Regions from separate parts of the Neobacillus sp. Fa239 genome, predicted to be linked through region 3. Evidence: predicted binding sites of a transcription regulator. Region 3 holds the regulator's gene; each other region holds the start of a gene.
The links. Region 3 encodes Rex, which represses fermentation and respiration genes when NADH is low (regulators of the CRP and FNR family bind a similar motif). Its sites were predicted from a motif close to TTGTGAAATATTTCACAA; they were not measured.
Positions count from the first base shown of each region.

Region 1 (3,284 bases), 970 kb from region 3:
GTTTCGATCGCCACCGTACCAACAAGAACGGGCTGCCCCTTTTTATGACGATCTGCGATATCTTCAACAACCGCTCTAAATTTACCATCCATTGAAGAGTAAATTAAATCTGGGCGGTCATCACGGGCAATCGGACGATTGGTCGGAATGACGATTACATTCATATTATAAATATTGCGGAATTCTTCCTCTTCCGTTTTTGCGGTACCCGTCATACCGGCTAATTTTTCATACATACGGAAATAGTTCTGGAACGTAATCGTCGCCATGGTCATGCTTTCATTTTGGACTTCCAAGCCTTCTTTTGCTTCAATCGCCTGGTGCAGACCTTCACTATAGCGGCGTCCCTTCATCAAACGGCCGGTAAATTGGTCAACGATGACAATTTCGCCGTCCTGAACGACATAATCAACATCCAAGTGCATGCTGACATTAGCTTTTAGGGCCTGATTAATATGATGGTTTAAAGACACGTGACGCATATCAAACAGGTTTTCAATGCTAAATGCCTTCTCCGCTTTGCTAATCCCTTCTTCGGTGAGCATAACGCCTTTGGTTTTTTCATCATAGGTATAATCCTGTTCCTTTTGCAGATTCCGGACGAACGCATTCGCCTGAATATAAAGAGCGGCCGATTTTTCAGCTGAACCCGAGATGATAAGCGGTGTCCGTGCTTCATCAATAAGAATCGAGTCGACCTCGTCAATTACCGCATAAAAAAGAGGACGCTGCACCTTTTCTTCCTTATAAAGCACCATATTATCACGGAGATAATCGAAGCCGTATTCATTGTTCGTTCCATAAGTGATGTCAGCAGCATATGCTGCCTGTTTTTCATCTTTATCCATGCTATTCAGGTTTAGGCCAACGGTTAGGCCCAAGAATTGATAGAGGGCACCCATTTCCGTAGCGTCACGGCTGGCCAGATATTCGTTGACGGTAACCACGTGCACCCCTTTGCCGGACAGGGCATTTAAATACACCGGCATGGTCGCGGTTAACGTTTTACCTTCCCCTGTTTTCATTTCCGAAATGTTCCCTTCATGGAGTGAAATCCCTCCCATTAATTGAACATGATACGGATATAATCCAAGGACACGGCGGGCACCTTCCCGAACCACTGCAAAGGCTTCGACAAGCAGGTCATCAAGTGACTCGCCATTTTGATAGCGAGCTTTAAATTCCTCAGTTTTCTCCCGCAGCTGATCATCTGACAGCTTTTCCGTTTCGCCTGCAAGGGCTTCAACTTCATTTGCCATTTTATCTAATCGTTTCAATTCGCGTTTATTCAAATCAAATACTTTATTTAAGATCCCCATCATATGGTGAACGCTCCTTTTAATCGAGATAGCCAAAAGCCATAAATGAATGAATTCGCCTGAAATGGGCTGAATCCCTTCAAAATCATTCGATAATTTCTTTATCCATCTTACCACTTCCGCTATGGGGTGACAACAAAGTTCCTATGGAAGCAAAATTTGCCCCTTTACTGTCACAAATTATCCAATTGACAGCATTCATTTTTTAAAAAACAGTTTCCAATTACCCCATGAATCTTCAAGTGAATATTGTGGCAGAAATATGTATAAAAATTATCTAATATGCAATTAAACACTATCGATATGTTGCTTATTAACCCTTATAAATACAGTGTTTTTAGAGTAAAAACAGATTTGTCTACGCTTGAAAAAATATTCACAAATTGTACATTGGAATATACTTTGTCAATGTTAGATACTACCTTTAGAGAGGTTAAAATGGAAAATAAATAGAGAACGAATCCAATATGGGAAGGGTGAGTAAAGTGGCCTTTTGGGGGAAAAAGAACAGAGAGATAGATCCCGAAACCAGAGAAAATAGAATAAAAGCTGGCCCAATGCATAGGCTCTGGCAAAAAGTCAGAAATATAGATTGGAAGAACCCAGTCAACCGCTGGAAATTATTATTTGCGGCACTTGTGGGCTGCATTGTTGTATTTGGAGGGGGATATGGAGTTCTTTCCTATACAAACTCTCCTTCATTCTGTTCCAACTGTCATGAAATGACACCGGAATATACAACGTATACAGCGAGCGCTCATAATCAGATTTCCTGTGTTCAGTGTCATATCAAACCTGGACTCACAAACATGCTGACGCACAAAGTGAAATCACTGAAGGAAGTCTATTACCACGTAACTGGTGCACCGAATCAAATTGTCCAAACAGCTGATGAAGCGGTTTCCAACCAGAACTGTTTGCAATGTCATTCTAAAAACCGTTTGGTTACGCCTTCAGGGGATCTAAAGGTCAACCACCAGAAACATATTGCAGATGGTATTCCTTGTATCACCTGTCACTCTGGTGTTGTGCATGCAAAGATTGCTTCACGTGATTTAAACGTGGCGGCTGATCGCAGTAAATGGAGCCCGGCAACAGCCAAAAAATTAATAGAAGAAAAATATTTACGTCCAAACATGGGAACCTGTATTGATTGCCATAACAAGGTAAATAAAGGTGAAAAACCTTGGAAAGATCCAGAATATCTCGTTCCGCCAAACCCTGAAGAAACAGCTGCTGTGAACGAGGCGAAAACGAACGTGGCGAGTGCCGCTACAACGGATTTAAAGGGTAAAAAAGCAACACAAGAAATCATCCTGGAATCACTCAATAATATGAACCACTTGAAAATTTCCATGGCATGTTCGACATGTCACTCAGAAATCAGCACACCAAAGGATCATCGGGACACAACCTGGAACACCAACCATGGTGCAACTGCTGTAAAAGAATTAGACAAATGCTTTACATGCCACCAAGACTCTAAGTGGTCCAGGCCAATTCCTAAACAAGACATCCTTACATTATTGAAATTGGGACCAAAAGGTCAAAAATACGTACCAAGTCTTGCAACTGCTAAAGAAGAAGCAAGAAACAGCACGTTCTGTAACACCTGCCATGCACAACGGCCTGGCGGGCATTTAACAAGTGACCAATGGCTGACAGGACATGCATCGCATGCAAAAACTGATGAACAAAAAGCGCAGTGCTTTGTCTGCCATAATCTGGATAAAGCAAAAGACGAAAAACAATTTAATAATGCCCCAACAGATGTCTATTGTAAGAATTGCCATCGAACCGGATTTAAGGGTGCAGTTAAAAACTAAGAATCTACTCGTCTTTAAACAGGAGGGACTTTTGAAATGAAAGAGGAGCAAAAAGAGCTGCCTGCCCCTGCCCGTTCACGCTATAAGTTCATCAAGATCATGACAATTTCACTGTTCTTCCTAGTACTTTTCTTATCAA
Region 1 is NZ_AP041611.1:4,745,258-4,748,541, reverse strand. Features, by position in the region: gene secA (preprotein translocase subunit SecA) at 1-1,322, opposite strand, end outside; gene ACZ5XR_RS23575 (cytochrome c3 family protein) at 1,877-3,145, shown strand; gene ACZ5XR_RS23570 (cytochrome c3 family protein) at 3,182-3,284, shown strand, end outside.
Region 1: ACZ5XR_RS23575 (cytochrome c3 family protein) is a predicted target of Rex. The motif match lies at 1,684-1,701, and genes of this name have one in related genera.

Region 2 (3,284 bases), 2.3 Mb from region 3:
GCCTCATAATACTCGTCAGGAAAGATGGAGTACCCAAAAATTCGGTGGTCAACGGTTATATGCAAGGCATCAATTAAGGGTTGAGGAACAGGTAAATCCATGTCTGCTGTAAATAATGGAATCGTCTCCTCGTCATATCTTGTAGTAAGACCAACTTCTTTAATAAACTTGCCTCCATCCCATTTTACTGAAAACGTCCCTCTCCGATTAACAATTTCATCAAAATTGTATTTCATATATCATGAACCTCCTCTACATATAAAATATGGAGCGAATTCTAATTAAAATGGTAAACGATTAGGGCAAGTTTTTCCATTTATATCGACAGTAAATATCAATCATTTTTAAATGTCGTTATTCTTTTCCTTTTTTTAGGGATAATATTCTTCAATGGAATGCTGACAAATCCGAATAATACTGGAGGCTTGCGGAATGATTGAAATGCCAAAACAGCTTTATTGTGATCAATGTAAAAAAGAAACCGAGCATATGGTAAGAGAAGATGCTTTAGAGATTGAATATACCTGTACAGAATGTAAGAAACAGCATGAAAGGGTGAAGTCGTTTTTTTAATTGGCTGCGATAAAGGCGAATGTTGTTTTTGTACAACAGTTAATCGGAGCGAAGGGCGCTCGACTCCACGAAAATGCTATCGCATTTCCTTCGTGCGTGGGCGGATTCAAGGATGTAAATCAATGTCCTGCGGGAAGTAGAGGTCACGGGAGACCCAGCAGGCGCCTAAGCACCGAGGAGGCTCCCGGACCTCCCCGCGGAAAGCGAGGCCACTTCGCTGCAATCAACAATCAAGTTTAAACGAGCCTTTTAAAAAAGATGACCTTGCATCCAATGAAAAAGCCCTGTTGGCCACTTCACCAACAGAGCTTTAATTAAATGCCTCCCCCCTCATCATGTGTTGTACGATTCTCTTCCTTAACATTGGCTGACAAGCTTAGCACACCGCCTCCCGCAATCAATGTACTCAAGATGATGAAAATATTATAAATGTTTGTTTGAATTAACAGATTGATAAGCGTATAAGAAATAACTAAAGAAGCAAGCGGTGAGATGAGCCAAACTTTAATAATTTTACTGATCACCGATTTTTGCCAAATGCCGAATCCATTTTGCGATGCTCCAATCCCTAAAATCCCGCAGGTGGTAACCTGTGTCAACGGAATTGGCAGTCCAAATAGTGAAGCGATGGTTACAAGCGTTCCTCCGGTAAAGGAAACAGCACTTCCCTCTAAAAGAGATAGTTTTGTGATTTTCTTACCGTTTGTTTCCATGACCCTGCTGCCCAGCAATATGGCCCCAATGGCGACGAAAAGCCCACCAATCCAAATTCCTTTATTCGTGGAAAGCATTCCGGCTCCGACCAGAGGTCCGACCGCGTTGGCAACATTATTCATTCCCGCAGAAAAAGCCTCAAAACAGCCACCCAACACAAGTAACCAGGCGAGCCATTTTTTCCATCTCCCCTGTTTCGTCAAGCCATTCCAACGCTTTTCTGAAGCAGCTATAACCTTTCCAAGGACAAAGGTAATCACAAAAGAGATAATCGGAACAATTATCCAGAAGGAGACAATCACGATTAGCTTATCAATGTACAAGTCTTTGAAAGCAATTCCTGCACCCACAATCGATCCGACGGTCACTTCACTTGTTGATAAAGGAATCCCCATTAAATTCGCGATGAACAGGGTCAGTGTTGCTCCTGCAAGGATCAAGACGACCAATTTAATGCTGAGGTCAGATGAAGGGATAATCCCATTTCCAATGGTTTTTACGACCTCTCCGCCACCGAGAACCGCACCGAGAAAAGCAGCCAACGCCACCAAAATCATTGCGATGCGCTTACTCTTTATCGCACCCGCACCATACGGAGAACCCATTGATGCGGCCGTTCCACTTGCCCCTATATTCATTGCAAAAAAGAAAGCGATGAGATAAGCCATATAAGTCCAAAACATGTTTAATCTCCCCTTCAGTCAAATTTGTAGGTAAAATAATTCCCAATGTTTTGAACGTTTAATTCACACTATTCGGGTAGGAATAATTTTATATGATGCTTATTATACAGTCCCCTTCATTAATAATCAATACAAAATATTCAGATTTTTTCTCAGGCAGTTTTCGGGGTCAGTCCCCCGCCACTTTACAGAGATAAAGAAAAACATAACATACGATTTATAAATAATCTTTGACTTATTACATAAAATAAGGTAAATTACCTTATGGGCGAACAATTTTATCAAATTTAACTTTAATATTCGTGTTTAGGGGTGCGGTACATGGAAAATGTGTTTGATTACGAAGATATTCAATTAATACCTGCAAAATCTGTGGTGAAAAGCCGATCAGAGTGTGATACAACCGTAAATTTTGGGGGACATACCTTTAAATTGCCAGTGGTGCCCGCCAATATGCAGACGATTATTGACGAAAAGATTGCAATTTTCTTAGCAGAAAATGGTTATTTCTATATCATGCATAGGTTTCAACCCGAAAAGCGTTTATCTTTTGTTAAAGATATGAAATCACGTGGTTTAATCGCATCAATTAGTGTAGGTGTCAAGGAGGAGGAATATCAATTCATTCTACAATTGGCAGAACAGCAGCTTACTCCGGAATTTATTACGATTGATATCGCACACGGTCATTCCAATGCCGTTATTGAGATGATTCAACATATTAAAAAGCACTTGCCTGAAAGCTTTGTTATCGCAGGAAATGTAGGAACTCCTGAAGCAGTAAGAGAATTAGAGCACGCTGGTGCAGATGCAACGAAAGTGGGAATCGGACCAGGTAAGGTTTGCATCACGAAGATCAAAACAGGGTTTGGAACGGGCGGTTGGCAATTGGCAGCACTGCGCTGGTGTGCAAAGGCAGCAAGTAAGCCAATAATTGCCGATGGCGGGATTCGTACACATGGAGATATCGCTAAGTCCATTCGTTTCGGTGCATCAATGGTCATGATTGGTTCTCTGTTTGCCGGACATGAGGAATCACCTGGAGAAACCATTGAGAAAGATGGAAAATGCTTTAAAGAATACTTCGGATCCGCTTCCGAGTTTCAAAAAGGCGAAAAGAAAAATGTTGAAGGTAAAAAAATGTATGTAGAGCACAAAGGTCCATTAATCGATACTTTAATCGAAATGGAACAAGACCTTCAATCCTCCATTTCCTACGCCGGTGGAAACAAACTGGAAGCCATTCGCACTGTAGACTACGTTATAGTTAAAAACTCAATCTTTAATGGTGATAAAATATATTAATATTTGGGG
Region 2 is NZ_AP041611.1:3,402,984-3,406,267, forward strand. Features, by position in the region: gene ACZ5XR_RS16525 (MalY/PatB family protein) at 1-236, opposite strand, end outside; gene ACZ5XR_RS16530 (hypothetical protein) at 433-573, shown strand; gene ACZ5XR_RS16535 (anion permease) at 888-1,970, opposite strand; gene guaC (GMP reductase) at 2,292-3,275, shown strand.
Region 2: ACZ5XR_RS16535 (anion permease) is a predicted target of Rex. The motif match lies at 1,999-2,016, and genes of this name have one in related genera.

Region 3 (3,284 bases):
AGTGGTTTCTTCGCCAGTCAGCCGGCCTCCCACATCAAGCGTTCCAAAAATCTTGGTTTTTTTCAAAAGGGCATTGCCGCCGATGGTCATTGTACCCATGATCAGTGTTTCTTCGGCCTCCATATTTCCTTTGACCTCTGCTTCTCCAAGAATTTTGACTGACCCTGCTGTTGCATTCTCCGCAATTTCGCTTGTTCCATAAATATGAAAAGCAGAGCATTCGACATCACTGACAATAGTGCCTTCTCCTCTAATGCTGATTTTGTCGTATTGCCCGCCGGGGTATTCGCCAGACCCATTAATAATAAGATTTTTAGTCTTCATTTTGCTCCTCCCTCTTACACCTTTTTGAATTCTCCTACAATGGCTTTTTTATCAATTGAGATTTCATCAGTATATTCCACCAAGCCAATCTCACAATTTTCCCCGATCGTAACATGTTTCCCACGAACAATTTGTGCCTTTGTATTTTCGATGTCAATTTTATCCCCTTCAATTAATTCCGTTTCTAACTGTGTATTGAAGAATGGCTTGAATAATGTACCGATTAATGACCCTTTATGCTGCTTAACGGTTATCGTTTGGCCGCCAATTTCTTTAGCCCTGCAATCTCCATAAATCTGCACATCAATTAGATCCGCATTTAAAAGCCCGCCAATGGTAAAGCGATATTTTGCTTTAAACTTCTCAGCTTCGCAATCTTCTCCTACTTTTAAGATGCCGTGAATGATGACTTCTTCCCCTTTTAATTTTCCGCCAACAGTAGCATGACCGGAAACCTTTAAATGTTCCACTTGAACGTTTTGGTCGATTTTAGCCGACCCATCCACAGTCATCTTCTGACTTTCGATACTCGCATGGAACTTTGCATTACCATTGATCTTCATCTTTTCTGACTTTACATTCCCCTTGATGACCCCTGAACCATTGCAATCAAATAGGCTGCATTCAACATCACTATTGATTGTTCCTCTTCCGTTTAACGTTACATCATGGAATTGTCCGCCGTTCGAGGCCCCTATTCCATTAATAACCAGATCTCCTCTATTTTTTACTTCCATTTTCATTCTCCTTTATAGTAATTTCGATTTAATTTCTTCGATACACGCCATCAGAGAAAGCTGAGCAACCATTTTTGTTCCCCGCTCTAAATGGAAACCCTCTGCGTTTAGCAATAAAAGACAAGAAGAGACACCCAGCTTTCTCGTAATCACCAATTCTCCGCTTTTTTGCTTAAGCTCCTGACGATGATCAATGAGCAGCTGCAGCAGCATGGTCCCCTCATCCAAATTGATTTCCCCTGATTGTAGAAGCTTTTCTAGAACAAATAATTCAAGCATTCTTGAAAAATTGAAATTCAAACTGCCTTTTTCCTGCTCTAAATAAAAATTGGCGACTGTTGTCGAAACAATGTTACGTTTTATTAATTCATCCTTCGATAAATTTAAGTCGGTTACGCTTGGGGAAAACATGTTTGCCAGCTCATCCAAGGATAAGTTTTCTTTCATCGTTTGAATTTTATTAATTCGATCTAACATCTTTTCTTTTGGAAAAAAAGTTTCTTGGCCGGTAAAGGTCGATTTCCGAACAAACCACTCCTCAGGGATTAGATCCTTTCGTTTCCATCTATATAACTGTCCATATGATATTCCGGCCAAATCTAATAATTCCTTTTTCGATATTAACTCCTCGCTCATATTGATAACCCCTTTCATAAAATCAATGTAACATAACACTGTTACGTTGTAAAGACAGGAATAAAATCCCTTAATCAATAAAAAAAGCCTTTCTACTTTTCGTAGAAAGGCCTCTTTCTTTACAATTCATCCATTTCTATTGTCGGATAATGCTTTAAAAAATAAACGAGCGATTGCAGCTCCACTGCCAAGTCAATGTGATGAACTCTAATGGATGATGGGACATTTAACCTTGCAGGAGTAAAATTCAAGATCGCTTTGACATTGGCTTTGACAAGCTTATCGGTAATCATTTGGGCCACTGGAGCAGGAACGGTCAGAATCGCCACTTGAATCTGTTCTTTCATGATTTGCTCTTCTAAATCATCCATGTGGTAGACTGGCACATCCCCAATCGTTGTGCCCATTTTATTTGGGTCGACATCAAAGGCGCACTGAATCTTCGTATTATTATTTTTTAAAAAATTATAATTTAAAAATGCTGTACCAAGATTACCTACACCAATTAACGCTACCTTTGTTAATTCATCTTGATCGAGTGTTTTCCGAAAAAAGGTTAACAGGTAGTTGACATTATACCCGTACCCTTTTTTTCCTAAAGCCCCGAAATACGAAAAATCCCTGCGAATCGTTGCCGAGTCTACTTTCACTGCCTCGCTTAATTCCGCTGATGAAACTCTTTGTTTCCCGGAAGCACTCAGATTTTGTAAAAATCGATAATATAATGGAAGTCGTTTTGCTGTCGCCTGTGGAATTTTCATTGTATCATTCGTCATGTTCTCCTACACCCCCATGAATGGATTTGTATCCTTTAATTCCTTTTAAAATCACCATGTTTACCGCCCGTTTTCTCTACTAGATAAGTCGGGCCGATCACCATGCCTTTATCCACTGCTTTACACATATCATAAACGGTTAACGCACATACAGTCGCAGCTGATAGCGCTTCCATTTCCACACCGGTACTGCCCTTTGTTTTCACAACAGCCTCAATGTTTAACTTATACAGCTCCTCTTGGTCCCTGCTCCAAGAGAATGAGACATTAATACCTGTCAAAGGAATGGGATGGCACATCGGAATCAAATCCCATGTTTTTTTCGCGGCCATAACGGCTGCTACCTGAGCAACGGCTAAAACATCGCCTTTTTTCATTTGATTATTCGTAATTCTATCATAAATTTCTTTATTGACAGTGATGCTTGAATGGGCCAATGCTGTACGTGCCGTTTCCGGCTTATCACTTACATCAACCATTTTCGCCCTGCCCTCTTCATTAAAATGAGTAAATTCAGCCATAAAAAAAATCCTCCTATCAAATCATACACTATTTTTTCGTTCATGTGTGTGAAACTTTGAGCGAATTAAGACAAATTTACAGTAATTTCTTATTCCCTAGTCGAATTATCGCACTTATTGCCGATATAAGGGGAATAAGGTACACTATTTTTAAGTAATAGAGGTGAATAGAATGATTTTATTACAGGTTAATCAACTAGCAAAATATTATGGCGCTGACCTTATTTTATCGAATATAAAACTTGAATTACAAACCCGGGACCGCGTTGCCCTTGTAGGAAGGAACGGTG
Region 3 is NZ_AP041611.1:10,139-13,422, reverse strand. Features, by position in the region: gene ACZ5XR_RS00075 (cytoplasmic protein) at 1-324, opposite strand, end outside; gene ACZ5XR_RS00070 (cytoplasmic protein) at 339-1,061, opposite strand; gene ACZ5XR_RS00065 (YhbD family protein) at 1,074-1,697, opposite strand; gene ACZ5XR_RS00060 (redox-sensing transcriptional repressor Rex) at 1,817-2,473, opposite strand; gene moaC (cyclic pyranopterin monophosphate synthase MoaC) at 2,509-2,994, opposite strand; gene ACZ5XR_RS00050 (ABC-F family ATP-binding cassette domain-containing protein) at 3,167-3,284, shown strand, end outside.